Regions from separate parts of the Citrobacter meridianamericanus genome, predicted to be linked through region 3. Evidence: predicted binding sites of a transcription regulator. Region 3 holds the regulator's gene; each other region holds the start of a gene.

Region 1 (7,983 bases), 700 kb from region 3:
AAACTCATGCCGCCACTTGGTGTATTATTGGACCGTTGTTTCAAAATAGCGTTAGTTACTGATGGACGACTTTCAGGTGCTTCAGGTAAAGTGCCTTCAGCAATCCATGTAACTCCGGAAGCCTATGATGGCGGGCTGCTGGCAAAAGTACGCGATGGCGACATCATTCGTGTGAATGGACAGACAGGTGAATTAACGCTGCTGGTTGATGAAGAGGAACTTGCTTCTCGTCAGCCTCACATTCCTGACCTCAGCGCATCGCGCGTGGGTACTGGCCGTGAAATGTTCAGCGCGTTGCGTGAAAAGCTGTCCGGTGCGGAGCAGGGCGCAACCTGTATCACTTTTTAAGACTTATTTTGTAATCAGGCGAGAGAAAACTCTGATGAAAAACTGGAAGACAAGTGCAGAAGCAATCCTGACCACTGGCCCGGTTGTACCGGTTATCGTGGTTAATAAACTGGAGCACGCGGTGCCAATGGCAAAAGCGCTGGTTGCAGGGGGCGTGCGCGTTCTGGAAGTGACCTTACGTACCGCATGTGCGATGGATGCCATTCGCGCGATCGCCAAAGAAGTTCCGGACGCTATCGTTGGTGCGGGTACCGTACTGAATCCACAACAGCTGGCTGAAGTTACCGAAGCGGGGGCGCAATTTGCTATTAGCCCAGGCCTGACCGAACCGCTGCTGAAAGCCGCAACCGAAGGCACTATTCCGTTAATCCCGGGTATCAGCACCGTTTCTGAACTGATGCTGGGTATGGATTACGGTTTGAAAGAGTTCAAATTCTTCCCGGCGGAAGCGAACGGCGGTACTAAAGCGCTGCAGGCGATTGCGGGTCCGTTCTCACAGGTCCGTTTCTGCCCAACCGGTGGTATCTCTCCGGCGAATTACCGTGATTATCTGGCACTGAAAAGCGTACTGTGCATCGGCGGTTCCTGGCTGGTTCCGGCAGATGCGCTGGAAGCGGGTGATTACGATCGCATAACCAAACTAGCTCGTGAGGCTGTTGAAGGCGCGAAGCAGTAATTGCGCAAAATGCCCGGTAATCACTACCGGGCCTGCGAGTCTGTAACGGGCCATTCGGCCCGTTTTTTTATCCTTTTACCTTCACCTGTGCGGCCGCATTTTTTGCCCGAATCACCGCGTCCTCAATATTCTGCGCGGTAGTCAGCACCACGCCCAGACGACGGCTACCGTCGATTTCCGGTTTGCCGAAGAATCTAACTTGCATACCTGCGCCCACGGCGGCCTGAACGTTATCAAATGTCACATTCTGACTGGTAAGCTGCGGCAGAATAACGGCGGAAGCTGAAGGTCCATACTGGCGGATTGCGCCAACGGGCAGACCGAGGAATGCGCGAACGTGCAGGGCAAACTCGGACAGATCCTGCGAAATTAAGGTCACCATACCCGTATCGTGAGGGCGAGGGGAAACTTCGCTGAAAATTACCTCATCACCGCAGACGAACAGTTCGACCCCAAACAGTCCGTAGCCGCCCAGCGCCAGCACCACCTTACGGGCAATCTCCTGCGCGCGTGCCAGTGCCAGTTCACTCATTTGCTGTGGCTGCCAGGATTCACGATAATCGCCATCCTCCTGACGATGTCCAACCGGCGCGCAGAAATGCACGCCATCAACGGCACTGACGGTAAGCAGGGTGATTTCAAAATCAAAATTCACTACGCCTTCGACGATAACGCGCCCGGCACCAGCCCGGCCACCCTGTTGAGCATAATCCCAGGCTGTAGTGAGCTGATCGGCTGAACGGATAAAACTCTGTCCTTTACCAGATGAACTCATTACTGGTTTCACGATGCAGGGATAGCCGATTTCAGTGACGGCTTCGCGAAAGCGGGCCTCGCTGTCAGCAAAGCGGTAAGAAGAGGTTGGTAGAGACAATTCTTCGGCGGCGAGTCGACGGATCCCTTCGCGGTTCATGGTCAGTTGCGTAGCCCTGGCGCACGGCACGACACGCTGGCCTTCCTGTTCCAGTTTGACCAGCATATCCGTAGCAATCGCCTCGATTTCCGGCACGATATAATGTGGTTTTTCACGCTCTACGAGTTGGCGTAATGCTTCGCCGTCCAGCATGTTGATTACGTACGAGCGGTGGGCAACGTGCATGGCTGGTGCGTCGGGGTAACGATCCACGGCAATGACTTCCACACCCAGGCGTTGACATTCAATTGCCACCTCTTTACCTAGTTCACCCGAACCTAATAACATCACTCGCGTTGCTGCGGGACGCAGCGCTGTGCCTAATAACGTCATAAATTAATCCCCTGTTTTATCTGGGCGCATTATAAACGAAAACGTTTGCGTCTGTCTTTATTACCAGGTTGATTTCGAGGCGCAAAAAGAATATACTGTACATAAATACAGGTAATTTAAGAGGCTGCAAAAATGGCGGTTGAAGTTAAATACGTAGTCATTCGGGAAGGTGAGGAAAAAATGTCGTTTACCAGCAAAAAGGAAGCCGATGCGTATGACAAAATGCTTGATACAGCGGATTTGCTCGACACATGGCTGGAGCAATCGCCGGTAGCGCTTGAAGACGAGCAGCGCGAAGCGCTTTCCCTGTGGCTGGCTGAGCAAAAAGATGTACTAAGCACCATTCTGAAAAATGGCAAATTGCCATCGCCACAGGCGGTCGAAAACGACGCGCACGGTGAAGATGATACTCAGGCTGCCTGAAACGACTTGCGCTCCTGACGTTTTGTACCATGCTTTTCCCTGAATCATTGTGCAATCCCTGACGTCATTTCTCATTGCTACAAGCAATCTGAAGGACGAAGGGGAGTTTAAGGAGAAAAGAATGTATAAAAAAAGAGCGTTGTTGAGCCTGCTGCTGCTGTCTGCCAGCGCATCTGTATTTGCGGCAAATATGGAAAGTAAAAATGTCCAGTTCCCTAAGTGTGAGGGACTGGACGCTAAGGGTATTGCGGCGAGCGTGAAACGTGATTATCAACAAAATCGCATCGCGCGCTGGGCTGACGATCAAAAACGCGTCGGGCAAGCCGATCCTGTCGCCTGGGTCAACACACCCGATATTACGGGCAAAGACGGTAAATGGTCTGTTCCTCTGACGGTTCGCGGTAAAAGCGCGGATATTCACTATCAGGTAAAAGTCGATTGCAAAGCCGGAACGGCGGAATATCAGCCGCAGTAACGGAGGTATTTGCACATCTTTTGATGACCAGGACACTTCCTGACATCCCCTCGGGTACGCTCTGATGATTATTCGTCTGTACTTGAGGGGCAAAATGGCTAACTGGCTGAATCAACTACAATCTCTTCTTGGGCAAAAAGGATCCTCCGCGTCATCTTCTGGCGAGCAAGGGCTGAGTAAACTTCTGGTTCCGGGCGCGTTAGGCGGTCTGGCTGGATTACTGGTTGCCAACAAATCTTCACGTAAATTACTGAGTAAATACGGCACCAGCGCACTTCTGGTGGGGGGCGGTGCGGTTGCCGGGACTGTGTTATGGAACAAATACAAGGATAAAGTCCGCGCAGCGCATCAGGATGAGCCGCAGTTTGGTGCACAAAGCTCTCCGCTGGATGAGCGAACCGAACGTCTGATTCTGGCGCTGGTTTTTGCGGCAAAAAGCGATGGCCATATTGATGCCAAAGAACGTAGCGCTATTGAGCAGCAGCTCCGTGAAGCGGGCGTGGAAGAGCAGGGCCGCGTTTTGATTGAGCGCGCCATCGAACAACCGTTAGATCCTCAGCGCCTGGCGCAAGGTATCCGCAATGAAGAAGAAGCGCTGGAAATTTACTTCCTGAGCTGTGCGGCGATCGATATCGACCACTTTATGGAGCGTAGTTATCTGAATGCGCTGGGCGATGCGTTGAAGATCCCGCAGGATGTTCGTGAGGGCATTGAACAGGATCTCAAGGAACAAAAACAGGCTTTACCGGGTTAAATACTTACCGCTAAGGTGCATGTTTCGCTTGCATCATTGCTGTCTTTTGCCACCCTTATAGGATGATTAAGCAAAAGAACAATGACATGCTACCAACAGCTTCTCGTATTCCCCACGCCATGACTCAGCATGGCGACACCCGCGTTGATAATTATTACTGGCTGCGAGATGACACCCGCTCGCAGCCAGAAGTGCTGAATTATCTGCAACAAGAAAATGCGTATGGCCGCCAGATTATGGCCTCGCAGCAGGCCTTGCAGGATCGCGTCCTGAAAGAGATTATCGACCGAATCCCGCCTCAGGACGCTTCCGCCCCCTATGTGAAGAATGGTTATCGCTACCGCCATATTTATGAACCGGGGTGCGAATATGCCATTTATCAGCGTCAGTCTGCCTTGAGTGAAGAGTGGGATGAATGGGACACGCTGTTGGATGGTAATCAGCGTGCGGCCCACAGTGAGTTTTATACGCTGGGCGGGCTGGCGATATCTCCGGATAACACCATCATGGCGCTGGCCGAAGATTATCTTTCTCGTCGGCAATATGGTGTGCGGTTTCGCAATCTGCAAAGCGGGAACTGGTATCCGGAAGTTCTGGAAAACGTTGAACCGGACCTGATCTGGGCGAATGACTCGCAGACCTTCTATTATGTGCGCAAACATGCAACCACTCTGCTCCCGTATCAGGTCTGGCGGCATACTGTCGGCTCGCCATCATCCCTGGATGAGCTGGTATATGAAGAGGCTGATGACATGTTTTATGTCAGCCTGCATAAAACCACATCGTTACACTATGTCGTTATTCATGTCGCCAGCGCGACCACAAGTGAGGTTTTGCTGCTTGACGCGGAGCTGGCGGATGCCGAACCGTTGGTATTTTTAGCTCGGCGTAAAGATCACGAGTACAGCCTCGATCACTATCAGCATACGTTTTATTTGCGTTCCAACCGCAAGGGTAAAAATTTCGGCCTGTATCGCACCCGGGTACGTGATGAACAAGCCTGGGAGGCGCTGATCCCGCCGCGCGACAATATTATGCTGGAGGGCTTTACGCTGTTCACAGACTGGTTGGTGGTGGAAGAGCGCCAGCGGGGCTTAACCAGCCTACGCCAGATCAATCGTAAAACGCGTGAAGTGGTCGGTATCGCCTTTGACGATCCGGCTTATGTGACCTGGCTTGCCTATAACCCTGAGCCGGAGACATCGCGCCTGCGTTATGGCTATTCCTCCATGACCACCCCGGACACGCTGTTTGAACTGGATATGGACACCGGGGAACGTCGCGTGCTCAAGCAGACGGAGGTCCCCGGATTTGATGCGGCGAACTATCGCAGCGAACACCTATGGATCACTGTGCGTGATGGTACAGAGGTTCCGGTTTCGCTGGTTTACCATCAAAAGTACTTCCTGAAAGGGAAAAATCCGTTACTGGTTTATGGCTATGGCTCGTATGGCGCCAGCATGGACGCCGATTTCAGCAGCAGTCGCTTGAGCCTACTGGATCGCGGCTTTGTGTATGCCATTGCCCATGTGCGTGGCGGCGGTGAGTTAGGGCAACAATGGTACGAAGACGGTAAGTTTCTGCAGAAGAAGAATACCTTCAATGATTACCTCGACGTCTGCGATGCACTGCTAAAAATGGGCTATGGCGCACCTTCGCTATGTTATGGCATGGGGGGAAGCGCCGGAGGAATGTTAATGGGTGTCGCCATCAATGAGCGCCCCGAACTGTTTCATGGCGTCATTGCACAAGTGCCATTTGTCGATGTGCTGACCACAATGCTGGATGAGTCAATTCCATTGACGACCGGTGAGTTTGAAGAGTGGGGTAATCCGCAGGAGGAAGAGTATTACACCTACATGAAAAGCTACAGTCCGTATGACAATGTTACCGCGCAGGCTTATCCGCATCTGCTGGTAACGACGGGCTTGCACGACTCTCAGGTGCAATACTGGGAACCGGCAAAGTGGGTGGCAAAACTGCGTGAGCTGAAAACGGACGACCATCTGCTGTTACTCTGCACAGATATGGATTCCGGGCACGGCGGTAAATCCGGACGTTATAAATCTTACGAAGGCGTGGCCCTGGAATACGCTTTTTTGATTGGGCTGGCGCAGGGAACACTGCCTGGATAAGCCTAAACTCAGGCGTTATCCAGATAGTGTTTCAGCGTTAAGCGCAGCTCCGGGCTCATGCTGTCGAGGTTATTAAATAACCAACGCAGATAGCCTGGATCGCGTTCAGCCACTTCTGACACCGGTTTTCCACGGTACTTACCAAAAGTGAAAGTGGTCAGTAATGCGGGGCGGCCGGTAATATCCACCATCTGTTCTGTTGTCCAGCCTGACGTCTGCATAATGTCGATCAGGAGTGCGGCGGTGATATAACAATCGTACAGGGCGCGGTGATGATGCAGGCCTGCTGGCGTCTGGACGCTCAGCTTGCGCGATTTATACAGCGCCATGTTGCTGTATTTTATCCCTGGCCACAAACGCCGGGAGAGTTTCATGGTGCAAATCCACTCTCCGGGCATGTCGGGTAATACGCGGCGGTCAAAGCTGGCATTGTGCGCCACGTACCACTCGCTGCCGTAATATTGCGGGATGACATCTTCAATCCACGGTTTATCGGCCACCATCGCTTCTGTAATGCGATGGATTGCCATCGCCTGGGGGCTGATTGGGCGGTCAGGACGCACCAGATGGCTCATTGGATTAACTATTTTTCCGTCAACCACGTCGACAGAAGCAATCTCAACAATGCCTCCCTGCAGACCACAGGTTTCTGTATCTATTATGCGCAACATACCATGCTCCTGACCCAAAACGACTAGCGTAATGGAATGATATCACCTTGCCAACCCCGTGGCGTGCGTTGACCGGTTAAGAGCAAAGAACCGCTATCTGCGCGAACAATCAATCGACCGCGCTCATCCCATAACGCGCTGCTGCCACGCGCATTGGCCATTAATACCGCAATGGCAAACTTGTGCGAGAAACTCTGTAGACGAGATGTAGAAGAGAGCAGCTCAGGTTCACTGACGGACTGAGAACTGGTGAACAGTGAGTAAGCAGGGTCGATATCGCTTCCTTCTGGCTGGCTATCCACAACGCTGATGGCATTTTGCTGTCGGGCGATACAGGCTCCGTGACTATGATGAAACATTAAGGGCGAGGTCATCCTGGGAGAGAAAAGCGCGATGCCTTTTACGAACCGGTTGTTATGTTCCACCGGTAGTCCTGCAATGATCGTCATACGATAAGTCACAGCGGCATGGGCGAGAGGTTCTAACAGCGCTTTATCGGGTGGGGCAGGCAGCGCGTCATGTTCATCGACACAACCTAACAAGGAGAGGGAAGGGAATACCAGCAATTCACATTGGCATTGAGCGGCTGCCTGAATGAATTGCAGGTGATGTGCGACATGCTCGGTAACTGAGGTATGAAGAGGTTCGTACTGTGCTGCTGCGATTTTCCAGTGTGACATAATGATTTCCTTTTCATAGTGTCTACAATCATCCTTAAAGTATAGATTAAGAATATACTTATACTGTAGCAGCCATCATGTAAGGAATCGTAACGTAATATAAGTTTTATTTAACTTTAGGCTCGTAAGGTAAACGGGAAAGGGAAACGGATGCCAGTCGGTGCGCGATGAGCCTTTCGCGAAACCAGCCGCGTAAATGTTCGGGCTGTTCACGTTCAACAACTTCAGCAACAACGGGCATGTTGTATCGCTCCTTAAACGCAACACCCGCAGCGGCCAGGTCAACATTGACCTTATCCATCTCCGCCTGCTCAAGTTTGGCCAGATTGATGTTCATGGGCTTCTCCTTTTCTCTGTCTTTCGGCGCGCAAAGTTACTAAGAGTGTGCATTAATGGCAAGACCGAAATGATGATTCTCGACTCGATCATTGTAGAAGGTTATTCTCTATAGATTAGACATAACAAAAAGGAATAGTTGAAATGGCTTCATCTGCATCTCTGCTTCGCAACGCTCTCATCGTACTCGCCAGCGTGCTGGCAACGCCCGCCGCCCTGGCGCATGCTCATCTGACAAA
Region 2 (7,983 bases), 1.5 Mb from region 3:
AAATCTTTACCTGTTGTGGTATCGTTATTTCCTCCTCGCTGAGGATTAACTATCGCAAACGAGCTAAACAGGATCACCATCATGCAAAAAGACGCGCTGAACAACGTACATATTACCGACGAACAGGTTCTGATGACTCCGGAGCAGCTGAAAGCTGAATTTCCGCTGAGCCAGGCGCAAGAAGCGCAAATCTCCCAGTCGCGTAAAATCATTTCAGATATTATCTCCGGTCGCGATCCGCGTTTGCTGGTGGTATGTGGTCCATGCTCCATTCACGATCCTGAAATGGCTATTGAGTACGCTCGTCGATTTAAAGCCCTTGCCGCAGAGGTCAGCGATAGCCTCTACCTGGTGATGCGCGTCTATTTTGAAAAACCCCGTACCACCGTCGGCTGGAAAGGGTTAATTAACGATCCTCACATGGATGGCTCTTTTGATGTTGAAGCAGGACTGAAAATTGCGCGTCAACTGCTGCTTGAACTGGTGAATATGGGACTGCCGCTGGCAACTGAAGCGCTGGATCCAAATAGTCCGCAATACCTGGGCGATCTGTTTAGCTGGTCCGCAATCGGAGCCCGTACCACGGAATCGCAGACTCACCGCGAAATGGCTTCCGGTCTTTCCATGCCGGTCGGCTTTAAGAATGGTACTGACGGTAGTCTTGCGACCGCCATTAATGCCATGCGAGCGGCGGCACAGTCGCACCGCTTTGTTGGTATTAATCAGGCCGGGCAGGTTGCGCTGTTGCAAACTCAGGGGAATCCGGACGGTCACGTGATCCTGCGTGGTGGTAAAGCGCCGAACTACAGTCCGGCAGATGTCGCCCAGTGCGAAAAAGAGATGGAGCAGGCGGGACTACGACCTTCTCTGATGGTAGATTGCAGTCATGGTAACTCCAATAAAGATTACCGCCGCCAGCCTGCCGTGGCTGAATCTGTGATTGCACAAATCAAAGATGGCAATCGCTCGATCATTGGCTTGATGATCGAAAGTAATATTCACGAAGGCAACCAGTCTTCTGAACAGCCGCGCAGCGAAATGAAATACGGCGTGTCCGTAACCGATGCCTGCATTAGCTGGGAAATGACGGATGCGCTGTTGCGTGAAATTAGCCAGGATTTAAACGGTCAGCTGTCGGCGCGTGTAGCATAAGAGGTTGGTTATGGTTGCTGAATTGACCGCATTACGCGATCAAATTGATGAAGTCGACAAGGCGTTGCTGGACTTACTGGCACGCCGCCTGGAGTTGGTTGCCGAAGTCGGTGAAGTAAAAAGCCGCTTTGGGCTGCCGATCTACGTACCGGAGCGGGAAGCCTCTATGCTGGCCTCCCGCCGGGCAGAGGCGGAAGCTCTGGGCGTGCCACCGGACCTGATTGAAGATGTGTTGCGTCGGGTTATGCGTGAGTCCTACTCCAGCGAAAATGACAAAGGGTTTAAAACACTTTGTCCTTCTCTGCGCCCGGTGGTGATCGTCGGTGGTGGTGGTCAGATGGGACGTCTGTTCGAAAAAATGCTCACCTTGTCAGGTTACCAGGTGCGGATCCTGGAACAGCAGGACTGGGATCGCGCGCCGGAGATCGTCTCTGATGCCGGCATGGTGATCGTCAGTGTGCCGATCCACGTCACCGAGCAGGTGATCGCCAAATTACCGCGCCTGCCTTCTGACTGTATCCTGGTGGATCTGGCTTCGGTGAAAAATGGTCCTTTGCAGGCGATGCTGGCGGCGCACGATGGCCCGGTGGTGGGATTGCATCCGATGTTTGGTCCGGACAGCGGCAGTCTGGCCAAGCAAGTCGTCGTCTGGTGTGACGGACGTCAGCCGGAAGCTTATCAGTGGTTTCTCGAACAGATTCAGGTGTGGGGGGCGCGGTTGCATCGGATCAGCGCCGTTGAACACGACCAGAATATGGCGTTTATTCAGGCACTACGTCACTTTGCGACTTTTGCTTACGGTCTGCATCTAGCGGAAGAGAATGTTCAACTGGAACAGTTGCTGGCGCTCTCTTCGCCGATTTACCGCCTTGAGCTGGCGATGGTAGGACGTCTGTTTGCCCAGGATCCGCAGCTCTATGCTGATATTATTATGTCGTCTGAGAGCAACCTTGCGCTGATCAAACGCTACTACCAACGTTTTGGTGAGGCGATCGGTTTACTGGAGCAGGGCGATAAGCAAGCGTTTATCGACAGCTTCCGTAAGGTGGAGCACTGGTTTGGCGATTACGCTCAGCGCTTTCAGAGCGAAAGCCGTACGTTGTTGCGCCAGGCTAACGATAGCCGCCAGTAAATAGAATGCCGGATAATCTTAGCGCTATCCGGCATTATAAAACGTTAGCTCGGATCGACCGGCACCACATTTTCACTTGGATAGCAGCCAAGTACTTTCATCGAACGCGTAATCTCACCCAGTTCCTTCAATGCTTTTTGCATCTGAGGCGATTCCAGGTTGGCCTGAATATCCAGGTAAAACATCTCTTCCCACGGATTGCCGTGAATTGGGCGTGACTCCAGTTTGGTCATAATCAGATTATGGTTGCGCAATACCAGCAGCGCTTCAACCAGCGCACCCGCCTGTTGTCCTGTCGCCATCAGCAGCGTGGTTTTTGCCGGAACCTGGTCAGAAACATTGATTGCTTTGCGCGCCAGTACCACGAAGCGGGTGATGTTTTGCGTCTGGTTAGCTTCAATGTGCTCAAGAACCTGCAAACCATACAGTACGCCTCCGGCTTCGCTCCCCAGAGCCGCCACGCGCGGCGAGTTAGCCTGCGCAACTTTTTCCATTGCCGCAGAGGTACTTTCGGTGTACTCAATCTTCCAGTGTGGATGGCGACTCAGAAATTTGCTGCACTGCTGGAACGGCTGCGGATGGCTGTAAACAGTTTCAATAGTCTCGAGATCCGTTGTGCCGGATACCAACACACAGTGGTCAATTGTGATGGTCATCTCGCCAACGATAGACAGGCTGGTGTGTTGTAGCAGGTCGTAAACGTCGTTAATCCCGCCGGAACTGGTGTTTTCAATCGGAACCACCGCGTAGTCAGCTTGTCCGGTTTCAACCTGATTAAAGATATCGGCAAATTTTGCGCAGCCGCTTTCAATAAATTGTTCAAAGTGGCGGGCGGCATACTGACGGGCGGCGAGGTGAGAATATGAACCCTTTGGGCCGAGGAAGGCTACGCGCGCAGAGTGCGGATTGATTTTGTTCAGATGCTGCTGGAGCAGTGCCTGTTGTGTCAGGACGGAGTCTTCGATAATCAGCTGGAACAGGCGAGTAATATAATGAGCATCAAGATGATGTGCTTTGCCAAGCTGAATCAGGCGGTCTAACAGGTCGCGCTCACGGTCGATATCACGAACCGGACGATGCGAAAGCAGTTTTGCTTTGCCAACTTCTACGGCCAGTCCACGTCGCTCAGCCAGCAGGGCCAGTAATTTTTCATCCAGCGTGCTGATCTTATCGCGCAGCGCCAGCAATGGGTTTTCCGATGTCATAGTGTTGCCTTTCTTGTTATCAATAAAAAAGGCCCCCCGTTGTGGGAGGCCTTATTGTTCGTCTTCGCATTCTTTATCACACGACGAAACGCCTCCCATTCAGGGGAAGGTAAAAAAGAATGCGAAGAAGAACGGGACAAGTTTCATGTAATTTTCCTTTGGCTATATCAGTAAAGTACCCGTACTGTTTTCACCATGTCAACAAAAAACGCGCCCGAAGGCGCGTTGGCGATACACTCAATGTAAGGGACTACTCTTCTTCTGCTTCGACGAAGTTGGCGTCTTTTACTGAAGCTGTTGCACGACGGGCTTCGCCTTTGTGCTGCACTTTATTGAGCTGCCGTTCCAGCTTGTTGATCAAATCGTTAATTGCGGTGTACATATCCTCGTGTTTTGCGCTGGCGACCAGATGTCCGTTCGGTGTATTGATGGTGGCATCAGCAATGAAACCCTGTGGCTCCTTAGACAGAATGATATGTGGATTAATCAGATGAGTTTGCCATTTTTCAAGTTTGGCGAGACGGTCTGCGACATGCTGGCGAATTGCCGGAGTAATTTCCATTTGTTTACTGGTAATGTTCATTGTCATAAATTTTACCTCTTGTCTTTCCCGTCTTGGTGATTCCAGCATACCGTTCCTAATGTCAAAATGTGTGATTTAAATCACATTATTTTGTCGCTTTTTGTCAAGAAAACCTTTTTGTGAGGCACAGCAGGAACAGGCGATATTTTACTTGAGGAATACCAGAAAGCAGGCCATATTTGATGAGATGCGTTGCAGCTAAACCGCTTCAGTTGTGGCGTTAACGGGTAAAAAAACGGCAGCCCAAGGGCTGCCGTTTTGCATTCTGAGGTAAATCAGGTATTGCTGCTGTTAGCGGCAATGATTTTCGCTACTTTTTCTGCCTGCGCATTCATCTGCATCTGGCGATAAGCTTTTTCCATTAACGGCAGAGCATCACGTGTTGCCTGAGTATCAGGGTAGTCGCGTAGCATACCTTCCACACGGTTTACCACAGCGACCCATGCTCCGCGGGCAGTGTAGTATTGCGCAACGGAGTATTCATACTTCGCCAGACGATCCTTCAGGAATACCAGACGTTTGGTGGCGTCAGTAGTGTACTGGCTGTTCGGATAGCCACGTACCAGTTTGGAAAAGTCATTAAACGCAGCTCGGGCGTGTTGCGGATCGCGATCGCTGCGATCAACACCAAAGAACCCTTGCAGTGCGCTATCGTCCAACGCCATATTGGTCAGGCCACGCATATACATGACATAATCAATGTTAGGGTGTGTCGGATTAAGACGGATAAAACGATCGATGGCAGCCTGAGCAAGCGGCAGATCGGCGTTTTTGTAGTAGGCGTAGATGAGATCTAATTGCACCTGCTGAGAATACGGTCCAAATGGATAACGGTTATCCAACGCTTCCAATTGCGTTATTGCCTGTTTCCAGTTACCGTCCTGCAGCTTTTGCTGAGCAGTCGCGTAGATTTCATTTGGCGGATTATCGGGCACCTCTTCCTTTGAACCAGAGCAACCCGCCAAAAACAGGCTCAACGTGGCTGCTGCCACCAGATATTTCATGCGCGTCATGACGTTTTGACTTTCCTCAAAATGTATTACGGGAGATTCTCTGTTCCTGCTCCCGGTTAAGACCAGCTACAATAGCACACTATATTAAACGGCAAAGCCGTAAAACCCAACGTTAAACGAAGAAGCAGTTTATGGCACAACGAGTAGAACTCACCGCAACAGTCTCCGAAAATCAGCTCGGTCAACGCTTAGATCAGGCTTTGGCCGAATTGTTCCCTGATTATTCACGATCGCGCATAAAAGAATGGATCCTTGATCAGCGCGTGCTGGTAAATGGCAATCTTTGCGATAAACCGAAAGAAAAAGTGTTGGGTGGAGAACGCGTCTCCATCAATGCAGAAATTGACGAAGAGGTGCGTTTTGAACCTCAGGATATCCCGCTGGATATCGTTTATGAAGATGACGACATTCTTGTCATCAACAAACCCCGTGATCTCGTGGTGCATCCGGGCGCCGGTAATCCTGATGGCACGGTTTTGAATGCATTGCTGCATTACTACCCGCCGATCGCGGATGTTCCTCGTGCCGGTATTGTGCACCGTCTGGATAAAGACACGACGGGATTAATGGTGGTGGCAAAAACCGTTCCTGCGCAAACGCGACTGGTGGAGTCGCTGCAGCTGCGTGAAATTACCCGTGAGTACGAAGCCGTGGCGATTGGTCACATGACGGCAGGCGGAACCGTTGAGGAGCCGATTAGCCGTCACCCGACTAAGCGTACGCACATGGCGGTACACCCGATGGGGAAACCTGCGGTGACGCACTATCGCATCATGGAACACTTCCGTGTGCACACGCGTCTGCGGTTGCGTCTGGAAACCGGACGTACGCACCAGATCCGCGTGCACATGGCGCATATCACCCATCCGCTGGTGGGCGATCAGGTCTACGGCGGTCGTCCGCGTCCACCGAAAGGCGCTTCTGACGAATTTATCTCCGTATTGCGTAAGTTCGATCGTCAGGCGCTGCACGCGACCATGCTGCGTTTGTATCACCCAATTTCCGGTATCGAAATGGAATGGCACGCGCCAATTCCACAAGATATGGTGCAGTTGATTGAAGTGATGCGTGCTGATTTCGAAGAACATAAGGATGATATTGCCTGGCTATGAGTAAGCTAATTGTCCCGCAGTGGCCGATACCGCAGGGTGTCGCGGCGTGTAGTTCTACTCGTATTGGCGGTGTCAGTATGTCGCCTTACGATTCGCTGAATCTGGGGGCCCATTGCGGTGATAACCCGGAGCATGTTGAGGAGAACCGCATGCGGCTGTTTGCTGCGGGCAATCTGCCTGCAAAGCCCGTCTGGCTGGAACAGGTCCACGGTAAGGACGTTCTGAAACTGACTGGCGAGCCTTACGCCTCCAAACGTGCAGATGCTTCATACAGCAACATGCCGGGCACCGTGTGTGCGGTGATGACGGCTGACTGTTTGCCGGTGCTGTTTTGCAATCGCGCAGGAACGGAGGTTGCGGCGGCCCATGCGGGTTGGCGAGGATTATGCGCAGGTGTGCTGGAAGAGACGGTGGCGTGTTTTGCCGACAAACCTGAAAACATTATCGCCTGGCTAGGCCCGGCGATTGGCCCGGACGCGTTTGAAGTGGGAGCAGAAGTCCGCGAAGCGTTTATGGAGAAAGATCCGCAAGCGGACATCGCATTTGTCCCGCGTGATGACAAATATCTGGCGGATATCTATCAGCTTGCGCGCCAACGTCTGGCAAATGTCGGTGTGGAGAACCTTTACGGCGGCGACCGTTGCACCTTCAGCGAAAGTGAGACGTTCTTCTCTTATCGTCGCGACAATACCACGGGGCGTATGGCAAGTTTTATTTGGCTGATATAACCTAAAGAATCAAGACGATCCGGTACGTGTAATTTTCTTTTCACATAATTCAGGTCATTAACCTTGAATAATTGAGGGATGACCTCATTTAATCTCCAGTAGCAATTTTGACCTGTTATGGGAGGAGTTATGCGTCTGGATCGTCTTACCAATAAATTCCAGCTTGCTCTTGCCGATGCCCAGTCACTCGCATTGGGGCACGACAATCAATTCATCGAACCACTTCATCTAATGAGCGCCTTGCTGAATCAGGAAGGGGGATCGGTACGTCCTTTATTAACGTCCGCTGGCATTAATGCTGGCCAGTTACGTACAGCTATTGACCAGGCGTTGAGCCGTTTGCCGCAGGTAGAAGGTACCGGTGGTGATGTGCAGCCTTCTCAGGATCTGGTGCGTGTTCTGAATCTTTGCGACAAGCTGGCGCAAAAACGTGGGGACAACTTTATTTCGTCAGAACTGTTCGTTCTGGCAGCGCTTGAGTCACGCGGTACGCTGACCGATTTATTAAAATCAGCAGGCGCGACGACCGCCAATATCACTCAGGCAATTGAACAAATGCGTGGAGGTGAAAGCGTGAATGACCAGGGGGCTGAAGACCAACGTCAGGCCTTGAAAAAATATACCGTCGATCTGACCGAACGTGCCGAGCAGGGCAAACTCGATCCGGTTATCGGTCGTGATGAAGAAATTCGCCGCACCATTCAGGTGCTGCAGCGTCGTACTAAAAACAACCCGGTGTTAATCGGTGAGCCCGGGGTCGGTAAAACCGCGATTGTTGAAGGGCTGGCTCAACGCATCATCAATGGTGAAGTGCCGGAAGGCTTAAAAGGCCGCCGTGTGCTGGCGCTGGATATGGGTGCGCTGGTGGCTGGAGCCAAATATCGTGGTGAGTTTGAAGAACGCTTAAAAGGTGTGCTGAACGATCTTTCTAAACAGGAAGGCAATGTCATCCTGTTTATTGATGAGTTACACACCATGGTTGGGGCGGGTAAAGCCGATGGCGCAATGGACGCCGGAAATATGCTGAAACCTGCACTGGCACGTGGGGAACTGCACTG
Region 3 (7,983 bases):
TTCGCTAAAAACTTACCCTACAGAACATGCTGTAGGGTAAGTTCTTCTTTTGCATAACCTTTCAATTTGCTACCCTATCCTTACTCACAATGAGGCTATTGTGTGTACTCAATATAAATAATAAGGAGAGAAGCAATGTCGTTCGAATTACCTGCATTACCGTATGCCAAAGATGCTCTGGTCCCGCACATTTCTGCTGAAACGCTGGAATACCACTATGGCAAACATCACCAGACTTACGTTACTAACCTGAATAACCTGATCAAAGGCACGGCGTTTGAAGGTAAATCACTGGAAGAGATCGTTCGTAGCTCTGAAGGTGGTGTATTCAATAACGCAGCCCAGGTCTGGAACCACACTTTCTACTGGAACTGCCTGGCACCGAACGCAGGTGGCGAACCGACTGGTAAACTGGCCGAAGCCATTGCAGCCTCCTTTGGCAGCTTTGCAGATTTCAAAGCACAGTTCACCGATGCCGCTATCAAAAACTTCGGTTCTGGCTGGACCTGGCTGGTTAAAGGAACGGATGGCAAACTGGCTATCGTTTCAACCTCCAACGCGGGTACGCCGCTGACCACCGACGCGACGCCACTGATGACCGTTGACGTATGGGAACACGCCTACTACATCGACTATCGCAATGCTCGTCCTGGCTACCTGGAACATTTCTGGGCGCTGGTGAATTGGGAGTTTGTTGCGAAGAACTTCGCAGCATAAAAAAGATAACGCAGAAGGGCTTCCTTCTGCGTTTTTGCATTAATTCGCGGTAGTGCAAGCCTCTTCAGGCTGTCTTCTTGCGGAAATGAACACCAGCATCAGCGCAAGCCCTGCCACAATCGCCCCCATCACAGGCACAAAACTGTAACCCAGGCCACCGGATATCACCGCCCCACCGGCTGCGGCCCCCAGTGCATTCCCCAGGTTAAATGCGCCAATATTGACTGACGATGATAAACCCGGCGCTTCGCTGGCAACACGCATCACTCGCATCTGCAACGGTGGAACCACTGCAAATGTCGCCGCACCCCAGACCACCATACTGACCGCCGCGCCAGGCTCATTACGCGCAAGGAAAGGAATGGCCAGCATAATAACCATTAACAGCAGTAAAAAGCCTTTCAACGTACCATTGACTGAACGGTCAGCCAGCTTGCCGCCAAAATAGTTACCGATTGAGAAGCCCACGCCAATCAGCACCAGCATACCGGTCACAAATGCTGGTGTGGCATGAGTGATAGTGTGCAGCACCGGTGAGATGTAGGTATAAAGCGTGAACATCGCCCCTGCTCCCAGAACGGTCGTCAGCAGAGCCGACAGCACCTGAGGACGCATAAGTACCGCCAGTTCGCTGCGGACATCCGGACGCTCTCCCGCCCCGCCTTTGGGTAATGAGAAGAACAGACTGACCATGGCGATAACGCCGAGCCCTGCCGTTGCCATGAACGACATGCGCCAGCCGATGCTTTCACCAAGCCAGGTCGCCGCCGGAACGCCGCCAATATTGGCAATGGTTAACCCCATAAACATGGTTGCCACGGCACTGGCCTGTTTATGTTTGGGCACCACACTTGCAGCAACCACAGAGCCAAGGCCGAAAAATGCCCCGTGATTAAGACTGGTCAAAATGCGTGATAACATCAGCGTGGAGTAATCCGGTGAAATCGCCGAGAGGACATTACCCAACGTGAAAATCGCCATCAGGAAAATCAACGCATTACGTCGCGCACGATGAGACAATAATAATGTCATCAGCGGAGCCCCCACCATCACGCCAACCGCATACGCGCTGATTAACATGCCGGCGGCCGGAATCGAAACATCCACTCCTTTGGCTATGACGGGCAATAATCCCATTGGCGAAAATTCGGTGGTGCCAATGCCAAACGCTCCGATCGCCAGCGCCAGTAAAGGATAATTGAGTTTCATATTGCGACTCCGTAACGTCGAGCCGTGGCGCGACATAAAATAAGAGTCAAAAGCATGACATTGATCGCAAAATTAATAAAGTTAACAAAATTGCAAAAGACTTTTGCTTATTCGCAAACAATAGAAGAGATAGACGAGCGGAAAGAGTGAGGGAGAGCTAACTCCCTCGAGGAAATTAATGCAGCGCTGCGGTCAGGCCACCCGCGACGATCAAACCCAGAACAATAATGGTAGTCACTAACGAAAATTTCAGATCGGTGCTCATCAAGTTTTCTCCTTTTTATTCCCACACAAAAAGTGATATTGCGCATTTTTACACACTTGAAAGCAAAAATCTCTCACGATTTATATTGATAACTGCTTTTAACTCTTCCCCTTTTCGTTAAGATCAGACAAAATTCCACGCTTACTTGATTAGCGTACCGGCCATTGACCCCTTCCTGACGTTCCGTGTCGTTTTCCCGGCGTGCCGCAACCCTTACGTTGCGCTAAGGGTGTGTGAAGGCAAACGTTTACCTGGAGTTTTCTCAGGAGCTTAGGATATGGTCTGGAGTGAGATGTAATGGCAACAATTAAAGATGTAGCGAAGCGAGCAAACGTTTCCACTACAACCGTATCACACGTGATTAACAAGACGCGCTTTGTCGCGGAAGAAACGCGTAATGCTGTCTGGGCGGCAATCAAAGAGCTGCACTATTCTCCGAGCGCAGTTGCGCGCAGCCTGAAGGTGAATCACACCAAGTCTATTGGCTTGCTGGCCACCAGCAGTGAAGCGGCCTATTTCGCTGAAATTATCGAAGCCGTTGAGAAAAACTGTTTCCAGAAAGGCTATACCCTGATTCTGGGTAACGCATGGAACAGCCTTGAAAAACAGCAGGCTTATCTGTCGATGATGGCGCAAAAGCGCGTTGATGGTCTGCTGGTGATGTGCTCTGAGTATCCGGAGTCGCTGCTTTCGATGCTCGAAGAATACCGCCATATCCCGATGGTCGTCATGGACTGGGGCGAGGCCAAAGCCGACTTTACCGATACCGTCATTGATAATGCCTTCGAAGGTGGTTACATGGCGGGTCGGTATCTGGTCGAACGCGGTCATCGTGAGATTGGCGTGATCCCAGGCCCAATGGAACGTAACACCGGAGCCGGGCGTCTGGCTGGCTTTATGAAAGCGATGGAAGAAGCGCTGATAAAAGTACCGGACAACTGGATTGTCCAGGGGGATTTTGAGCCTGAATCCGGCTATCGCGCCATGCAGCAAATTCTGTCACAGCCGCATCGTCCGACCGCCGTCTTCTGTGGTGGCGATATCATGGCGATGGGTGCGCTGTGCGCCGCTGATGAGATGGGACTGCGGGTACCGCAGGATATCTCGCTTATCGGCTACGACAACGTGCGCAACGCCCGTTTCTTCACGCCGGCTCTGACGACCATTCACCAGCCTAAAGATTCGCTCGGTGAAACGGCCTTCAATATGCTGTTAGACCGTATCGTGAATAAACGTGAAGAGTCGCAATCTATCGAGGTGCATCCGCGTCTGGTAGAGCGTCGCTCCGTTGCCGACGGCCCGTTCCGCGATTACCGTCGTTAAGACCGTTGTGCGGGAGCCTCATCTGGCTCCCGCAGCCACTCTTTGTTCAGCGTTTCGCTATCCCCTAAATAGTCCAACAGCCAGCTCAATGCAGGTGACGTATCGTTCTGTTGCCATGTCAGACAGCATGCGGCATCAGGAAATGGATTTTCCAGCTGTAGCGCGACCCACTTGCCGCTATCGATCCACGGTTTGGCAAAATGCGTCGGTACCATGCCAACACACAACCCTGCGGATAAGCAGGTAGCGGAAGATTCCCAGTCAGGCACCACGACACGTTTTTGGTTATCCAGCAGCCAGGTAATGCGTTTTGGCAGCGTACGGGAAGTATCTTCACGCACCAGCGACGGCCAGTTGCGCAACGTGTCGTCGCTAAGCGGCCCAGGCATTGACGCCAACGGATGATGGCTGGCCACCACGCAACTCCAGCTCAGCATTCCCATGTCGCGAAAGGTATAGCGTCCCCCCACCGGAATCGCCTGCGTGGCGCCAATTGCCAGCTCAACGCGGCCATCGGACAGCGCATCCCAGACGCCGTTAAACACTTCCTGGAAAACCAACAGTTCCACATCATCAAAATGACGATAGAAATCCACGATCATCTGTCGGGTGCGATCCGGGCGAACAATGTTATCTACCGCAATCGCCAGCTGTCCGCGCCAGCCGTTGGCAATTTGCTGACATTGCTGGCGGGTGATCTGCATTTTTTTGATAACAGAGCGGCCTTCTTTGAGGAACCACGCACCGGCAGGCGTCAACTCCACATCCCGATGACGTCGCTCAAAAAGCGGCACCGCCAGCCACTCTTCCAGCTGACGTACGGTGTAGCTTACCGCCGAGGGTACACGGTGCAACTCCTGCGCGGCCGAACTAAAGCTGCCATTACGCGCAACCGCATCAACCACTTCAAGTGAATATTCCGACCACATATTCTGCCTGCAAAAAATTTGAAATCAGTAAGCAAATATTAGCGTTTCACAGCAAGAATTACACTCACTACACTCAGCGGCATTGTTCTACTGCTAAAAAAAGAGAAATGATGATGCAACCTGGGAAAGGGTTTTTAGTCTGGCTGGCGGGTCTTAGCGTGCTCGGCTTTCTGGCAACGGATATGTATCTGCCCGCCTTCGCCGCAATTCAGTCCGATCTGCAAACGCCTGCATCAGCCGTCAGCGCCAGCCTTAGCTTGTTCTTAGCCGGTTTTGCCGTGGCACAGCTTCTGTGGGGGCCACTTTCCGACCACTACGGCCGCAAACCTATTTTGTTGCTGGGTTTATCTATCTTTGCTCTGGGTAGTCTGGGCATGCTGTGGGTTGAAAACGCCACAGGCCTGCTGGCGCTGCGTTTTGTTCAAGCCGTTGGTGTCTGTGCGGCATCGGTAATCTGGCAGGCGCTGGTCACTGATTATTATCCGTCACAAAAAGTAAATCGCATCTTTGCCACCATTATGCCGCTGGTCGGATTATCTCCGGCATTGGCGCCGTTGTTAGGCAGTTGGATCCTTGTACATTTTTCCTGGCAGGCCATTTTCGCCACCCTGTTTGCCATAACCCTAATTCTGATGCTTCCTGCCCTGCGCTTAAAACCAACGGCTAAAGCGCGCGACGACAGCCAGGATAAACTGACATTCGCCACCCTGCTACGCTCGAAAACCTATCGCGGGAACGTACTGATTTATGCCGCCTGTTCCGCGAGCTTCTTCGCATGGCTGACGGGCTCCCCGTTCATCCTCAGCGAAATGGGCTACAGCCCGGCAGTGATTGGCCTGAGCTATGTACCGCAAACCATTGCCTTCTTAGTCGGCGGTTACGGCTGTCGCGCTGCGTTACAAAAATGGCAAGGTCGTCAACTGCTGCCATGGTTACTCATCCTGTATGCGATTAGTGTCGTTGCCACCTGGGCTACCGGCTTTATTCACCATGTTGCGCTCGCTGAAATCCTGATCCCATTCTGCGTGATGGCGATTGCCAACGGTGCCATCTACCCTATCGTTGTCGCTCAGGCATTACGCCCGTTCCCGCAGGCGACCGGACGAGCAGCCGCATTGCAGAATACGTTGCAGTTGGGTTTATGCTTCCTGGCAAGCCTTGTGGTTTCCTGGCTGATCGCCACCCCGCTGCTCACCACTACCAGCGTGATGCTGACTACGGTGCTACTGGCGGCCGTAGGGTACAAAATGCAATCACAGAAAGCTGGCACCCCTCAAACAGACGACCGTGTGCAAATTGTCCACGGAGAGTCTCACTAATAATTACCGCGGGCTATTAATTAGCCCGCTAACAATTATATGTTGAATCATAAAAAATTCAGGCCTATACTGATTTCCGGTTTTTAAAAAAACGATAATTTTTATGCGGTAACGGGAACAAGAACGTTCTCGTATTCCCACGGATGGTCTTTTCGGCAAGGGTTCCTCCCTTCCTCTGTTCTACGTCGGATTATAGATTCACGGATTAATTTCGTGAGATTTCTCACACAGCCCAAAAAAGCGTCTACGCTGTTTTAAGGTTCTGATCACCGACCAGTGATGGAGAAGCTATGAGTTCATCGTGTATAGAAGACATCAGCGTACCGGATGATAACTGGTACCGCATCACCAGTGAATTGTTAAGCCGTGCAGGCATCGCCGTTAATGGTCCGGCACCGGCAGATATTCGCGTTAACAACCCTAGATTTTTCAAGCGCGTATTGCAGGAAGGATCGTTAGGTTTGGGTGAAAGTTATATGGATGGCTGGTGGGAATGCGACCGGCTGGACATGTTTTTTAGTAAAGCCCTGCGCGCCGGTCTTGAAAACCAACTCCCCCGCCATTTCAAAGATACACTGCGAATTGCAGCGGCTCGCCTGTTTAATTTGCAGACCAAAAAACGTGCGTGGGTTGTCGGCAAAGAACATTACGATTTAGGCAACGATCTCTTTTCCCGCATGCTCGACCCTTATATGCAGTATTCCTGCGCCTACTGGAAAGATGCCGACACCCTGGAATCTGCCCAGCAGGCGAAGCTGAAAATGATTGCCGAAAAACTGCAGTTGCAGCCAGGAATGCGGATACTCGATATAGGCTGCGGCTGGGGTGGCTTGTCCCAGTTTTTGGCATCACAATATGGCGTAAGCGTGGTAGGCGTGACCATTTCTGCAGAACAACAGAAAATGGCGCAAGCGCGTTGTGCGGGGCTGGATGTCACCATTTTGCTGCAGGATTATCGCGACCTGAACGACAAATTTGATCGCATTGTCTCCGTCGGCATGTTTGAACATGTAGGACCGAAAAATTACGCGACCTATTTTGACGTAGTCGATCGCAATTTAAAACCGGACGGTCTCTTTTTGCTGCATAGCATCGGTTCTAATAAAACCGACAATAACGTTGACCCGTGGATCAATAAATATATCTTCCCGAACGGCTGTTTACCGTCAGTTCGCCAAATTGCCAACGCCAGCGAGCCGCATTTTGTGATGGAAGACTGGCATAATTTTGGTGCGGATTACGATACCACCCTGATGGCCTGGCACGAACGTTTCATGAGTTCCTGGCCTGAAATCGCCGATAATTACACCGAGCGCTTTAAACGGATGTTCAGCTATTACCTGAACGCTTGCGCAGGCGCATTTCGCGCTCGCGACATTCAGCTATGGCAGGTGGTTTTCTCCCGCGGAGTTGAACACGGCCTACGCGTTCCCCGCTAATTATTATCGCCCCCGTGCTAACGGGGGCTTTACTCTCAGGCTCCTGCTTCACCTGTGACGTTGCTGATAGCGCTTTCTCGCGCCGCCAGCACACGCTCAACGGTATCAACCACCGCCTGCGTTTGCGGATCGATTTCGATATTGACCCGCGCACCCAGTTTTTTCTTGCCAAGCGTCGTACGCTCCAGGGTTTCCGGAATCAAATGCACGCAAAAGCGTGTCGGTGTGACTTCGCCTACCGTCAGGCTGATGCCGTCAATACCGATAAATCCTTTGTACAGGATATATTTCATCAGTGACGGATCCTGAACTTTAAACCACACCTGGCGATTGTTTTCTGAGGTCAGAATTTTCGATACTTCGGCAGTAGTCATAATATGGCCCGACATTAAATGCCCGCCGATTTCATCACTGAATTTTGCCGCGCGCTCAACATTGACCAAATCTCCGACCTTCAGATCCCCCAGATTTGTGATACGCAACGTTTCTTTCATCAGATCAAAGCTTATCTGGTTACCGTTGATTTCGGTGACCGTCAGACAGCACCCATTGTGGGCAACCGATGCGCCGGTCTCAAGCGCATCCAGCATATATTCAGGTAACTCCACAACATGCGTACGAAAATTTGGTTTTTCATCAATAGACACCAATTTCGCGGTGCCCTGCACAATACCCGTAAACATACTTCTAACTCCTGAACTCAATTAAGACATCTCTGCACAGCACAATAGCAGGTGGAAATTCAGGTTGCCAGCGATGCGCCGCTACTGCCTGTTTTTTCA
Region 4 (7,983 bases), 1.1 Mb from region 3:
TATGGAGATTCAATACGATCTCGGTTCCGATATCGTGATGATCTTCGACGAATGTACACCGTATCCGGCCGACTGGGACTATGCTAAACGCTCGATGGAGATGTCTTTGCGTTGGGCGAAGCGCAGTCGCGACCGTTTTGATAGCCTCGGCAACAAAAATGCGCTTTTTGGCATCATTCAGGGCAGCGTTTACGAAGATTTACGTGATATCTCCGTCAAAGGTCTGGTAGATATCGGCTTTGATGGCTACGCTGTCGGCGGTTTGGCTGTTGGTGAACCGAAGGAAGATATGCACCGCATTCTGGAGCATGTTTGCCCGCAGATTCCGGCTGATAAACCGCGTTACCTGATGGGCGTTGGTAAACCAGAAGATCTGGTTGAAGGCGTGCGTCGTGGTATCGATATGTTTGACTGCGTGATGCCAACGCGAAATGCCCGTAATGGTCATTTGTTTGTGACTGACGGCGTGGTAAAAATTCGTAACGCGAAACATAAAAGCGACACCAGTCCGCTCGATGCTGAGTGTGATTGCTACACCTGTCGCAATTATTCGCGCGCATACTTGCATCATCTTGACCGTTGCAACGAAATATTGGGCGCGCGACTCAACACGATTCATAACCTTCGCTACTACCAGCGTTTGATGGCGGGTTTACGCAAGGCTATTGAAGAGGGTAAATTAGAGAGCTTCGTGACCGATTTTTACCAACGTCAGGGTAGACCAGTTCCACCTGTGAACGTTGATTAATTTTAATAATGAGGGAATTTGAATGAGCTTTTTTATTTCTGATGCGGTAGCGGCAACAGGTGCTCCGGCGCAGGGCAGCCCGATGTCTCTGATTCTGATGCTGGTGGTGTTTGGTCTGATTTTCTATTTCATGATCCTGCGCCCGCAGCAAAAGCGTACCAAAGAACACAAAAATCTGATGAACTCCATTGCGAAAGGCGATGAAGTGCTGACTAACGGTGGTCTGGTGGGTCGCGTGACCAAAGTAGCAGAATCCGGCTACATCGCTATCGCGCTGAACGACACCACTGAAGTGGTTATTAAACGTGATTTCGTAGCTGCCGTTCTGCCGAAAGGCACCATGAAGGCGCTGTAATTTATTGTTTTCCCAAAGGGAACTGCCGTGTTAAACCGTTATCCTTTGTGGAAGTATGTCATGCTGATCGTCGTGATTGTCGTCGGTCTGCTCTATGCGCTTCCCAACCTGTATGGTGAGGATCCGGCTGTTCAAATCACTGGCGTGCGCGGTGCCGCCGCCAGTGAGCAAACGCTGATCCAGGTCCAGAAAACGTTACAAGAAGATAAAATCACACCTAAGTCTGTGGCTCTGGAAGAGGGTGCTATTCTCGCGCGCTTCGACTCCACTGATACCCAACTGCGCGCTCGTGAAGTGTTAATGGGCGTATTGGGTGATCAATACGTCGTGGCGCTTAACCTTGCTCCGGCAACCCCGCGTTGGCTGGCAGCCATTCACGCAGAACCGATGAAACTCGGTCTTGATCTGCGTGGCGGCGTTCACTTCCTGATGGAAGTGGATATGGACACCGCGCTGAGTAAGTTGCAGGAACAAAATATTGATAGCCTGCGCAGCGATCTGCGTGAAAAAGGCATTCCTTATACTACCGTTCGCAAAGAAGATAACTACGGTCTGAGCATCACTTTTCGTGATAGCAGCGCCCGTGATGAAGCTATCTCTTACCTGAGCAAGCGTCACCAGGATTTGGTTATTTCTAGCCAGGGCAGCAATGCACTGCGTGCGGTGATGACCGATGCGCGCCTGAGCGAAGCCCGTGAATACGCGGTACAGCAGAACATCAACATTCTGCGTAATCGTGTTAACCAACTGGGTGTTGCTGAGCCGGTTGTACAACGTCAGGGTGCTGACCGCATTGTGGTCGAACTGCCGGGTATTCAGGATACCGCGCGGGCGAAAGAAATTCTGGGCGCTACCGCGACGCTGGAATTCCGTCTGGTAAACACCAACGTTGACCAGTCTGCTGCGGCATCCGGGCGTGTACCGGGTGATTCGGAAGTGAAACAGTCTCGTGAAGGTCAGCCGGTTGTGCTTTACAAACGCGTGATCCTGACCGGTGACCATATCACCGATTCCACTTCCAGCCAGGACGAATACAATCAGCCGCAGGTTAACATCTCGCTGGATAGCGCGGGTGGTAACATCATGTCCAACTTCACCAAGGACAACATCGGTAAGCCGATGGCGACCCTGTTCGTGGAGTACAAAGACAGCGGTAAGAAAGATGCCAACGGTCGCGCCGTGCTGGTGAAACAGGAAGAGGTGATTAACATCGCCAACATCCAGTCTCGTCTGGGCAACAGCTTCCGTATTACCGGTATCAACAACCCGAATGAAGCGCGTCAGCTTTCTCTGCTGTTACGTGCCGGTGCGTTGATTGCGCCGATTCAGATTGTGGAAGAACGTACCATCGGCCCAACCCTGGGTATGCAGAACATTAAACAGGGTCTGGAAGCGTGTCTGGCTGGTCTGGTGGTGTCTATCCTGTTCATGATCTTCTTCTATAAGAAGTTCGGTCTGATCGCCACGAGTGCGCTTATTGCGAACCTGGTACTGATTGTCGGTATTATGTCGCTGCTGCCGGGCGCTACGCTGAGTATGCCGGGGATTGCGGGGATCGTCTTAACCCTTGCTGTCGCGGTCGATGCGAACGTACTGATCAACGAACGTATCAAAGAAGAGTTGAGTAACGGGCGTTCGGTGCAGCAGGCCATCAATGAAGGTTATGCGGGCGCATTTAGCTCCATCTTCGATGCGAACATTACGACGCTGATCAAGGTCATTATCCTGTACGCAGTCGGCACCGGGGCAATTAAAGGGTTCGCGATTACTACCGGTATTGGGGTAGCGACGTCGATGTTTACCGCAATTGTCGGTACACGTGCCATCGTAAACCTGTTGTATGGCGGCAAGCGCGTCAAAAAGCTGTCAATCTGAGGAGTGCGAAGTGGCACAGGAATATACTGTTGAACAATTGAACCACGGCCGTAAAGTCTGGGACTTTATGCGCTGGGACTACTGGGCTTTCGGCATTTCAGGTTTCCTGCTGATCGCGGCCATCGTGGTGATGGGCGTGCGCGGCTTTAACTGGGGTCTCGATTTCACCGGTGGTACGGTCATTGAAATCACGCTGGAAAAACCAGCGGAAATGGACGTGATGCGCGATGCGCTGGAGAAAGCGGGCTTTGTTGACCCGCTGCTGCAGAACTTCGGCAGCAGCCACGACATTATGGTGCGTATGCCGCCAACCGAAGGCGCAGACGGCGGTCAGGTGCTGGGTAGCAAAGTGTTGAGTGTGATTAACGAATCCACCAACCAAAACGCGGCGGTGAAGCGAATTGAATTCGTGGGGCCGAGCGTAGGTGCAGACCTGGCGCAAACGGGGGCGATGGCGTTGATGGCGGCGCTGATCTCCATCCTGGTGTACGTCGGTTTCCGCTTTGAGTGGCGACTGGCGGCAGGGGTGGTTATTGCTCTGGCGCACGACGTGATTATCACGCTGGGGATCCTGTCGTTGTTCCATATCGAGATTGACCTGACTATCGTCGCCTCGCTGATGTCGGTAATCGGTTACTCGCTGAACGACAGTATCGTTGTATCTGACCGTATTCGTGAAAACTTCCGCAAAATTCGTCGCGGTACGCCTTACGAAATCTTTAACGTGTCATTGACTCAGACGCTGCATCGTACGTTGATTACTTCCGGTACGACGTTGATGGTTATTCTGATGCTGTTCCTGTTCGGTGGTCCGGTACTGGAAGGCTTCTCGCTGACGATGCTGATCGGTGTTTCCATCGGTACCGCATCTTCTATCTACGTGGCATCGGCGCTGGCGCTGAAGCTGGGTATGAAGCGTGAGCACATGCTGCAGCAGAAGGTCGAGAAAGAAGGGGCGGATCAGCCGTCAATTCTGCCTTAACCCATTAAGAGTGAAGATAGTGGAATCCCGATCGCAAGGTCGGGATTTTTTTTGCCTGTGATTTAGCGGCAGACCATTATTGGTTTCGGTCGCCACACTACTGACAGTATGCTGTCAGTAGCACTGTCTTATAGTCCTTCTGACACTACTCACACAGGCAGGAGGAAGTATGAACAACGTCATTAACTGGTTTGAAATCCCCGTGGCAGAAATGGATCGTGCCATTGCATTTTATGAGCCCGTGATGCAGGTTTCTTTGCGTCGGGAAAATATGGACTGCGCCGAGCTGGCCGTATTCCCGCATCAGGATCCTGCTCCCGGCGGAGCGCTGGCTAAATTTGACGGCATTACGCCTTCAGCGCAGGGCGCTATTATTTACCTGCATACGGACGATTTGGCTGCAACGCTTGAGCGTGTCGCCACCGCTGGCGGCCACTGCGTGTTTGGCCCGCTCGAACTGGGGCAAGACATTGGCACGATTGCGCTGTTTACTGACAGCGAAGGCAATCGTGTTGGTTTACATCAACCCGCGTAATTTTTTCAGCACTGAGGATTAATATGTCCAGACGCGCCGACCGCTTGTTTCAGATTGTACAAATCCTGCGTGGCAGGCGAGTGACAACGGCGGCGCTGCTGGCAGAACGTCTGGAGGTATCTGAACGGACGATTTATCGCGATATCCGCGATCTCTCTTTATCCGGCGTGCCCATTGAAGGTGAAGTGGGCAGTGGATACCGCCTAATGGCAGGGTTTGATTTGCCGCCGTTAATGTTAACGCAACACGAATCAGAAGCGTTGATGGTGGCTATTCGGCTGCTGAAAACATGGGGTGGGGATTCACTCTCACAGGCGCTGGAGTCTGCGCAGGAAAAAGTGCTGGCGATATTGCCGTCAGAGAGTCGGCGCAGGGCCGAGCAAACACGGATTTTCGCACCTGATTTTGGTAATCAGCCGCATTCACGCAGTGCGTTCGATCTCATTCATCGCGCGGTTTCGGCGCAGCAGACACTAGCGCTGCATTATCGCGATGAGGTCGGGAATCTTTCCTGGCGCGATGTTCAGCCGCTGGGACTATTTTTCTGGGGTGAGCACTGGCTGCTCGTTGCATGGTGTGAAAAACGTGACGATTATCGCTGCTTTCGCGTTGATCGATGTCTGAAGATCACGCCACTCGACAAGTACTTTCGCGAATCAGCGGATCGCTCGCTAAGTGACTTTTTACGTAAAGTACGCTGTGAAGACCAGCCATAAAAAAGCCAGCGGTTAAGCTGGCTTGTCTGCGGACAGATTTCCTGAATTAGAAGTTGTAACCTACAACCAGGTAACCACCCCAACCGGTAGATTTCGCGCTGAAATCGCCTTCGCCCCAGTTCAGAGTGTCGCCACCTTTCCACTGACCGCCGTTATGGAAGTAACGCGCCACTACGGAGTAGTGCCAGTGATCGTAGTTCAGCGCCAGAACGTGGCTGGAAGCGATAGAGTTGCTGGTGCGGTTCGGATCGTCACCCAAATCTGAGCCCCAGTCGAAGTTGGTGAAGCCGATGTAAGTTAACTGACCGCCCCATACCTGAGTGATCGGCACAAAGTATTTCACTTTGAAACGATAGCCATCCCACTCGTTTTCGTTGGATGCGCCATAGTTCTGCCACTGGTATTTAGCATACACGTTCAGAGACAGGCCCATCGGCAGACCGGTATCGATATCGGTACCCAGACCCATATACCAGGTGCTCTGGCGACTGGCTTTGTTATCACCCATATCGTAGATGTAGTTGTTGGCGAAATACCATTCTTTGAACGGACCAAAGCTCAGGTCAGTGCCGGTCAGTTTGTCGATGGAGAAACGCGGTTCGATTTCCATAAACAGCGGAGAACCGTCAGACCAGATGCCTTTATCGTTGCCGTTACCCCAGTCGAAGGTTTTAGGAATATCGATGTAGCCATAGAAGTCAAACCAGTCTTTTTTGGCAAACGCTTCATATTCCAGATACACGTCGTTGTTCAGTTTCGGGGAGAAACGGGTGTGGTAGCTGCCCACCACGTTGACGCTTTGGTGCCACCAGTCGGACAGATATTGCGGTTTGTCATTTTCTGCTGCGTTGGCAGTAAAAGACGAGGAGAGCGCCAGCACTGCACCGGCTGCAAGTAATGTTTTTTTCATATGTATGCCACTGTTTGAAATCCCTTTCGGGAGTGAAAAATGCGCAATTTGCGTTTCTAAATATTTCGTAATTCTTCGGTGCCTATTATAAAAATCATTGTTCACAAAAATATGTCTTGTTTCACAGTTCTATCATTTACGTAATCGATTGCGTTCACGTTTGCGTACTTTAGGCGGCGAATTGTACTGGCTCTCATCAATGTTGCCAAGTTTTACCAGAAATATCGGTTATGTCAGAGGAGTAACAAAATAGACGGGAGTGATGTTGCGGAACGCACAAAACGTTCCGCAAAAAAGTTTATTGACTAACAGGTTGAACGTCGTGGATGCGAACAAAACCTAACTGTTCGCGAGTGAGACCATTTATCTGCAGCGGAATGTCGACGTCGCTGGGGGCAAGAATACTTGCCGGGGCGTTGACCAATTGGTTGTGAACGTTCACTTCCTGATAGTTGTCCGTGGTACCCTGAATTTGCCCGTATTCGACGGTGGCGCTAAAGGCGGGTAAAGGCGTGTTGGATTCACCCTGAATCCGCAGCGTCAGGCGCGTTCCGTCGGCGTTCGGCGCAATATTTATCAGCGACATGCGTAATGTGCCTATCTGGCTGTCCAGTCGGGCAGGGGTTTTGGAACCTGGCAGCAGATAGACGCCGCTGGTCGATTTTGCGTTCAACATATTTTGCTGGGTAATTTTTACCGTTTCCTGATTGAGCTGCGTCATCTCTTTATTCAACGTGCTAACGCTTTGATGCATCTGGCGTACTTCACTTTGCTGCGCGCAGGCGCTAAGGCTAAAGAGACTTCCCACCAGGAGAATTCTTAGGTAACGTCTTGTCATTGTGATCACTTCCTTTATTGTCGCGATAGCATAATGGTAGTGCGCACTGAGCGCGAAGGCATCGATCCTTTGTCTCAAAAGCGCTGCGCCTTTGTTGTCACGCCAGTTCAGGGTAAAATAGATTTCTGTTAACCACTGAGGTACAGGACGCCGTATGCATTGCCCATTCTGTTTCGCCGTAGACACTAAGGTAATTGACTCTCGTCTTGTCGGCGAGGGCTCCTCAGTACGCCGCCGTCGGCAGTGTCTGGTCTGTAACGAACGTTTCACCACTTTTGAAGTGGCTGAACTTGTCATGCCGCGCGTTGTGAAAAGCAACGATGTGCGTGAACCTTTTAATGAAGATAAGCTGCGCAGCGGCATGCTCAGAGCGCTTGAGAAACGCCCGGTCAGTTCTGATGACGTCGAAATGGCGTTGAACCATATCAAATCACAACTGCGTGCCACTGGCGAGCGTGAGGTGCCGAGCAAGATGATTGGCAACCTGGTGATGGAGCAGTTGAAAAAACTCGATAAAGTCGCCTACATCCGCTTTGCCTCGGTGTACCGTAGTTTCGAAGATATCAAAGAATTTGGCGAAGAGATTGCTCGCCTACAGGACTAAGCCATGCAGGATGAATTGTACATGGCGCGCGCGCTGAAGCTTGCTGCGCGCGGACGTTTTACCACTCACCCCAATCCCAACGTGGGCTGCGTGATTGTTAAAGATGGGCAGATCGTCGGTGAAGGGTATCATCACCGCGCGGGCGAACCGCATGCCGAAGTCCATGCCTTGCGGATGGCGGGAGCAAAAGCGCAAGGGGCAACCGCCTATGTCACGCTTGAACCCTGTAGTCATCATGGGCGTACGCCGCCGTGCTGCGAGGCGCTGATTGCCGCAGGCGTGTCACGTGTGGTTGCCGCGATGCAGGATCCCAATCCGCAGGTAGCAGGTCGTGGGCTCTATCGTTTGCAGCAGGCTGGCATTGACGTCAGCCACGGGCTAATGATGAGCGAGGTTGAGCAGCTTAATAAGGGCTTCCTG

What was found. Region 3 encodes PurR, which represses purine synthesis genes. Its sites were predicted from a motif close to CANGCAAACGTTTGCNTG; they were not measured.
Region 1: the regulator PurR is predicted to act here: its motif matches at 2,305-2,322, upstream of purT (formate-dependent phosphoribosylglycinamide formyltransferase).
Region 2: the regulator PurR is predicted to act here: its motif matches at 4,177-4,194, upstream of raiA (ribosome-associated translation inhibitor RaiA).
Region 4: the regulator PurR is predicted to act here: its motif matches at 6,259-6,276, upstream of NMD08_RS19830 (nucleoside-specific channel-forming protein Tsx).

What each region holds. Positions count from the first base shown of each region.
Region 1 covers NZ_CP101036.1:2,255,329-2,263,311, forward strand. The annotation lists gene edd (phosphogluconate dehydratase) at 1-348, shown strand, start outside; gene kdgA (bifunctional 4-hydroxy-2-oxoglutarate aldolase/2-dehydro-3-deoxy-phosphogluconate aldolase) at 383-1,024, shown strand; gene purT (formate-dependent phosphoribosylglycinamide formyltransferase) at 1,092-2,270, opposite strand; gene yebG (DNA damage-inducible protein YebG) at 2,403-2,693, shown strand; gene yebF (protein YebF) at 2,815-3,168, shown strand; gene NMD08_RS10765 (tellurite resistance TerB family protein) at 3,263-3,922, shown strand; gene ptrB (oligopeptidase B) at 4,009-6,057, shown strand; gene exoX (exodeoxyribonuclease X) at 6,066-6,728, opposite strand; gene NMD08_RS10780 (nitrilase-related carbon-nitrogen hydrolase) at 6,752-7,408, opposite strand; gene NMD08_RS10785 (DNA polymerase III subunit theta) at 7,515-7,745, opposite strand; gene yobA (CopC domain-containing protein YobA) at 7,889-7,983, shown strand, end outside.
Region 2 covers NZ_CP101036.1:1,415,187-1,423,169, forward strand. The annotation lists gene aroF (3-deoxy-7-phosphoheptulonate synthase) at 82-1,152, shown strand; gene tyrA (bifunctional chorismate mutase/prephenate dehydrogenase) at 1,163-2,284, shown strand; gene pheA (bifunctional chorismate mutase/prephenate dehydratase) at 2,329-3,489, opposite strand; Phe leader region at 3,512-3,637, opposite strand; gene pheL (pheA operon leader peptide PheL) at 3,589-3,636, opposite strand; gene raiA (ribosome-associated translation inhibitor RaiA) at 3,740-4,078, opposite strand; gene bamD (outer membrane protein assembly factor BamD) at 4,348-5,085, opposite strand; gene rluD (23S rRNA pseudouridine(1911/1915/1917) synthase RluD) at 5,217-6,197, shown strand; gene yfiH (purine nucleoside phosphorylase YfiH) at 6,194-6,925, shown strand; gene clpB (ATP-dependent chaperone ClpB) at 7,055-7,983, shown strand, end outside.
Region 3 covers NZ_CP101036.1:2,954,932-2,962,914, forward strand. The annotation lists gene NMD08_RS14485 (C40 family peptidase) at 1-8, shown strand, start outside; gene sodB (superoxide dismutase [Fe]) at 136-717, shown strand; gene NMD08_RS14495 (MFS transporter) at 757-1,926, opposite strand; gene cydH (cytochrome bd-I accessory subunit CydH) at 2,102-2,191, opposite strand; gene purR (HTH-type transcriptional repressor PurR) at 2,489-3,514, shown strand; gene punR (DNA-binding transcriptional activator PunR) at 3,511-4,443, opposite strand; gene punC (purine nucleoside transporter PunC) at 4,557-5,762, shown strand; gene cfa (cyclopropane fatty acyl phospholipid synthase) at 6,053-7,201, shown strand; gene NMD08_RS14525 (riboflavin synthase) at 7,237-7,884, opposite strand.
Region 4 covers NZ_CP101036.1:4,043,086-4,051,068, reverse strand. The annotation lists gene tgt (tRNA guanosine(34) transglycosylase Tgt) at 1-748, shown strand, start outside; gene yajC (preprotein translocase subunit YajC) at 771-1,103, shown strand; gene secD (protein translocase subunit SecD) at 1,131-2,978, shown strand; gene secF (protein translocase subunit SecF) at 2,989-3,960, shown strand; gene NMD08_RS19840 (VOC family protein) at 4,130-4,495, shown strand; gene NMD08_RS19835 (YafY family protein) at 4,519-5,211, shown strand; gene NMD08_RS19830 (nucleoside-specific channel-forming protein Tsx) at 5,258-6,121, opposite strand; gene NMD08_RS19825 (DUF3251 domain-containing protein) at 6,420-6,959, opposite strand; gene nrdR (transcriptional regulator NrdR) at 7,114-7,563, shown strand; gene ribD (bifunctional diaminohydroxyphosphoribosylaminopyrimidine deaminase/5-amino-6-(5-phosphoribosylamino)uracil reductase RibD) at 7,567-7,983, shown strand, end outside.